Regions from separate parts of the Clostridium sp. JS66 genome, predicted to be linked through region 2. Evidence: riboswitches for the same ligand, from Rfam matches in the RefSeq annotation. Region 2 holds a riboswitch; the other holds the start of a gene.
The links. Region 2 has a riboswitch for cyclic di-GMP ahead of Q6H37_RS07335 (response regulator transcription factor). Riboswitches for the same ligand answer to the same signal wherever they lie in the genome.

Region 1 (3,222 bases), 2.5 Mb from region 2:
TTAAATTTAGGTTAAGTGGAAAAATCAAGGATTGGATTGATCAAATGAAGTTTTTATATAAAGTTACATTATTGCTTGGTATTTTAATTGTTTTAAGTTGCTTTGTTCAATTTGTAGTATTTAATAAATTTTTTATTTCTGATACTAATTCTTTATTACTGAGTACTAATGAAAAAGCCGCAGAAAATGTTAGTATGCAGCTTAGGGAAAATTTTAAAAAAGTGCAGAATTTTTTAAAGGTTATTGCTGCAAATGATCAAATTAGAGAAAATCAGGAACTTCTTAATAAATTTAATGGAGTTGTACCTGAATTAGATGTAGTAACAATTCTTAATTCCAGGGGAGATATTTTACATGTGTCTGGTAATGTACATGCTCTTGGTGTTTCAAATTTGGCATACAGAGATTATTTCCAGCAGGCAATTCATGGAAAAACTTATATTAGTGATGTTTTCACAAGTACTGGTGGAACTGAGATAGTCGTAATATCAGTTCCAATTTTGAAAAATGGTAGCATTGATGGCGTAGTTGTTGGGACTGTTAGATTACAAGGAACTTCTTTAGCATCTATGTTTGATAATAAGGAATTTGGAAGAAAAGGTTATATTTCTGTTTTAGACAGTCATGGTTATGTTGTTTATCATCCTGATAAAGGACGAATTGGTAAGAAATCTGTAATCTTTGATAATTTGCAGGGAAAATCAGGTTCAAAGATCATGAAAGATTATTCAGGGAAGGATCAGTTTGTTGGATTTAGTAAAGTTTTAAATTTAAATTGGTATGTAACTGTTATTACTCCTACTGCTGACATAATGACAAGTAGAAATATTATAATTTATGAAACATTCCTGGGGTCAGTTATAGTGAGTGTTTTGATTATTTTACTTGGGGTATATACAATAAAACGATATAGTAAGCCGCTAAATCAGTTAATCTTTTCATTTAACGCTTTGAAAGATGGAAAATACAAAAAGATTGATCCATATAATTATGAAGAAGAATTTCATGAAATGGTTAGAGTTTACAACAATACAATTGAAATGCTTAAAGAAACACATAATGGCCTTGAAGAAGCTGCTGACATTGATTCTTTGACAGGAGCTTATAATAGACGTGCCTTTAATAACATTTTAAGTATTGTGCAACAAGAAATAAATAATCATAGTTTAGAAAGCTTAGGAGTTCTTTTACTGGATATTGATCACTTTAAAGAAATGAATGATACATCAGGACATTTATCTGGAGATAATTTACTTAAAAAACTTGCTGAAATAATGAAAGCTACTGTGGGGGAACGTTCTGTATTTCGCTTTGGTGGAGATGAATTTGCTGTTGTAATTCGCAATGTTTCAGATGAAAAATTATTGTCTATTGCAGAAGAAATTCGATTAAAAAGTGAAGCAGCTTTAAACGGATGTACTGTTAGTATTGGTGCAGCTAAATTTCCAAAGGATACGTATTCCATATATGAATTGATAGATTTTGCGGACAAGGCTCTTTATATAAGCAAAAAAAGCAGAAACAAAGTAACCATTTTTACGAAATGAATGACATATTTTGGGTATATGCAAAAAATGTTGAAAAAGTTTCTTAAAAATGGTAAAATATCATTAATTAGACATGTGAGATATATAATAATAAGTAAAAATTACAAATACTTAAAAATATGATAGGTTATTTATAATAATTTAGTCTATACATGTTGAAAATTTAGTAATACGCAACAGATTAATTTATTATATAAATTTTTATTTACATATTGAAAAAGTGGAAACTGTGAAAAATTCTCTTTATTTGGGCACTTGGAGAGTTTAGAGTTAGTAGTGCAACCGACCAATAGATAGCTTTTAAGCTAATTATTGGTCTTTATTTTTTTCGAAAATACAGGAGGTACTAAAAATGAAAACAAAAATATTTACAGCTTTATTAATTACAGGATCATTATTATTAACTATAGGAGTTACTACAACAGTTAGTGCATCTTCCAATGACAATACGCCTTATACTTATAGTTTCTATTCCCAAAGCATTGAAACTAGATTAGGTACTTTAGTAGAATCAAAAACTATATCTCAAGCCCAAGCAACAACAATAATAGACATATACTATAATGATGAAATAACAACCAAAAGGGATATGAAAAATGAACTAGATATTTTAGTAACAGCAAAAACTATAACACAAAGCCAGGAAGATTCAATATTAAACTTATTTATTGACTTAAACTGTAACTAAAAAATATCAATAGTATTCAATAAATTATACTAATACTAGTATTGATGAATAAAATGTATAACATGAGTTGTATGGAAAATACATTTGAAATGATAAGTGACAATGAAGTATAATATTTGTTGTAAATATACACTAGATATATAAAGGAGTTTTTAAATATATGAATTTTTATTTCGCACCTATGGAAGGCTTGACAGGCTATATTTATAGAAATGCACATAATACCTTTTTCAAAAATGTAGACAAATATTTTTCGCCTTTTATTGTTGCAAATCAAAGTACAAGTTTTAAAACAAAGGAATTAAGGGATGTTTTACCCGAAAACAATGAAGGATTAGTTTTGATTCCGCAATTACTGACGAATGATGCAAAAGATTTTACACATATGTCAAAGAAATTAAAACAGTTGGGATATAATGAGGTTAACTTAAATTTAGGATGTCCTTCTGGAACTGTGGTTTCAAAAAATAGAGGATCTGGATTTCTTTCAAAGACAAAAGAACTTGATGAATTTCTAGAGGAAATTTTTTCAGAAGCTGTAACAAAAATTTCAATAAAAACTAGGATAGGAAAGGATAGTCCAGAAGAATTTTATAATTTAATTGAGATATTTAACAAGTATCCTATGGAAGAGCTTATCATTCATCCTAGGATTCAGAAAGATTTTTATAAAAATAAGCCTAATATGGAAATTTTCAAAGAGGCTTTGATTTTGAGTAAAAATCCTATTTGTTATAATGGTGACATTTTTAAAGCTAAAGATTACGAAAATTTTTCTAAGGATTTTCCTAATGTACAAACTTTAATGCTTGGCAGGGGATTATTAGCCAATCCTGGATTGATTGGTGATATTAAAAATAATACTAAACCTGAAAAGAAATTATTAAAAGATTTTCATGATAAAATTTATGAAGATTATAAAGAAGTACTTTTTGGAGATAAAAATGTATTGTTTAGAATGAAAGAATTATGGTTTTATATGCTGCC
Region 2 (3,222 bases):
TCACTTGATTTACCTAATACATAACCTTGAACTCCACTCTTTAATGCTTTTACAAATAACTCTTTGTTACCATAAAAATCTAAAATTATTATTTTAATACTTACCTTTAAAGAGATTAGTTGACTAATTAAGTGTAGTTCATCTTCGTTATCCTTATTTATATCCATCAATACAACATCAGCCATGTTACTTTTTATCATAAACATAGACTCCTTTATTGTTTCACCAACAAACTGTATGAATAAGTTATCGTACCTAGATATAATCGCTGCTACTCCTTCTCTTATGACAGAGTAATTAGATATAATTATAATTTTCATAATACTTCTCAATTCCTTAATTTGTATTATTGTAATCTTCCCGGATATATACTCATTTTAGGAATGCAACTTGATCAAGTTTTATTACACTCTCATACTATCATCTATGGTTAAAATTTCCATCACACTCCAGTTTAATCTTTTGTTAATAAGTTCCATACACGGTATAATACACTTCTACTACTAAGGTAGTATAATTTTATATTAAAAACAGGCATTTTATTGCTAATATGTCATTCTAAACTTTTTCAATTTATAATGGTAAACTAAAATATTAATTGGTTTGCCAGATTTATTTTCTGATCATTTTCGTTCAAAAATATAATCATATATACAAAAAAACTACAATAGATAAACAAATAACAAATTGTTTATCCATTATAGTTATCTTTTTTAACAATTAATTAAAATTTGATCTACCATACTATCGTGGGTACTGCTTAATAATAATCTTATATATTTAAGATATATTAGCATCCCTATCCAACATTCCACATTTATTGGCATACAAAGCAAGCTGTGTCCTATCTCTTATATTCAGTTTATCAAATATATGATTGTTATGTTTTTTTACTGTGTTTTCAGAAATGCAAAGTTTTTTCGATATTTGTTGATTACTCATTCCTTTTCCTATTTCACATAAAATCTCTTTTTCCCTTGCTGTAAGCTGCTGTATTTTTTCAGGTTCAACTCTGTTTTCTCTAACCATACAATCTATAAAATAAGAATCAAAATACTTTTTACCTTTATAAATTTGATCTATGATATATATAAGTTCAATTTCATCCGACTTTCCTAATATATATCCTTCTACACCACACCTAATAGCTTCTACAAAGATGTTCTTATCCTTATTAAAATCAAATATTATAAATTTGCTCTTTACACCACATTCTTTTAATTCTTTAATTAGTAGCAACTCATCTTTATTTTGTTCATGTAAATCAAATAAAACAATATCAATTTTAGTTGATTTAACTAGGCAAATTGACTCTTTCAATGTTTCTGCAACAAGCATTATATCGACACGATTACATCTTGACATAATTGAATATATTCCCTCTCTTATTAAAGCATAATTTGATATAATGATAACCTTCACATATACACCCCCAAAAACTTAATTTTTAATAAATGAATTAGGTTATCTTTTCAACTATATTTTTTATTATGACAAATACAATAAAAAAGCCCAATTAAACCATACACATGGTAAAATCAGGTCGGTTGCACCACTGACTCTGTATACTTTAAGGTGCCCAAATGCAAGTATACTTCTTTGTCTCCTTTTTAACTATAACCTTTTTAAATAATCATTACATAACAATTACCTACTCCTTTATTTAATTATACATTTTATTTATTTTTTGGAATATCATTATTAAAATCCTGCATCATAAATCAGTTTTCACACATCCTGACAGGTTACCAAGTAATAAGAATTACTAAATTAGTATATACATATGTAAATGAAATTTCAATTATTCTATATACGCATCTTTCTTGCCAATTTGACTACATATGAAATCTCACTAAATAATATATTTAACTTTTAATAAAACTAGAACATCTTTTGTAGTAACAAAAATATATGATATAATGAAAAAATAACTTTTTATTAAGAAATGGGGGCTATTCTATGACAGAAAAAAATCACTGCCAAAATTTATACTTAAGTTCAGGAGGTTTAATTATATACAGGAATCTTTTAAATGATCCTGTTATAAGTAAATTAAGAAATCTTTTAAAAGAATTTTCAAAGGATAATCCTGATAAGGAAAGTGTGCTGAATTCATATTATGATATGCAGCACAAATTATTAGAAAGTGCAGAAAGCTTAAATTTAAGTGGAAATGTACTGAAATCTTACGTTATAAATCTTTTAGTAAAAGATAAAAACTTTTTTAGCTTAACTTGTGAAAAGTATGGCTGTAATATACAAAAAGATTTATACAATGCTGCTTTAAATGATATAAGAATTATGAGGTCTATAGTTGGGGTGAATTTAAATTCTATAGTTTCCTCATTAGATTTTCCTTGCAATTTCCTAGAAAATTATTCTCCTACAAATAAATCGGAGAAAATATGCGAATTTCAAGATTATGTATCTGCACTTTTTAGTTCTGATTCTGATGAAGCTTTATTAAACGCTTTAATAAATTATTACTCTAATATAGGATGTGCTGAGCTTTCAAACCATATTGCATTTAAATGGCATAACACTAATGGTTTAATTGGCGTTGAAAATTTTGATAAGGTTAACTTAGATGATATTGTAGGCTATGAATATCAAAAAGAAACTTTAGTAAAGAACACACTGGATTTTGTATCTGGAAAGCCTGCTAATAATGTTCTTATAATAGGATCTGCTGGAACAGGAAAGTCTTCTTCAGTTAAAGCTGTAGTTAATAAATTTTATAGCAAGGGACTTAGATTGGTTCAAATATCAAAGGAACAACTACTTTGTTTATCAGATGTGTTAAAGGAACTAAAATCCAGAGGAAAATACTTCATTATATTTATTGATGATTTATCTTTTGAAGAATTTGAAACAGACTATAAAGAGATGAAATCTGTATTAGATGGTGGAGTTGAAGACATTCCTAAAAATATTTTAATTTATGCCACTTCTAATAGAAGACATTTAATAAAAGAGACTTGGAATGATAGGAGAGCTGATGAAGAACTACATTCATTTGATTCCATGAATGAAAAATTGTCTCTTTCTGAACGTTTTGGAGTTGTTATAACGTATGATAGTCCAGATAAAAAACATTATTTAAAAATAGTTCAATCTCTTGCTAAAAAGCAAAAAATTGAACTTGATGAAGAAGCTTTAAATCAAGAAGCTTCAAAATGGGAATTGAGAACTCATGGACGATCAGGAAGAACTGCAAAACAA

Region 1: another riboswitch for cyclic di-GMP. It lies ahead of Q6H37_RS19090 (hypothetical protein); the one in region 2 lies ahead of Q6H37_RS07335 (response regulator transcription factor).

The regions. Positions count from the first base shown of each region.
Region 1 covers NZ_CP131467.1:4,082,081-4,085,302, reverse strand. The annotation lists gene Q6H37_RS19095 (sensor domain-containing diguanylate cyclase) at 1-1,547, shown strand, start outside; cyclic di-GMP riboswitch class II at 1,761-1,844, shown strand; gene Q6H37_RS19090 (hypothetical protein) at 1,900-2,235, shown strand; gene Q6H37_RS19085 (tRNA-dihydrouridine synthase family protein) at 2,396-3,222, shown strand, end outside.
Region 2 covers NZ_CP131467.1:1,537,347-1,540,568, reverse strand. The annotation lists gene Q6H37_RS07340 (response regulator transcription factor) at 1-320, opposite strand, end outside; gene Q6H37_RS07335 (response regulator transcription factor) at 781-1,422, opposite strand; cyclic di-GMP riboswitch class II at 1,533-1,615, opposite strand; gene Q6H37_RS07330 (ATP-binding protein) at 1,960-3,222, shown strand, end outside.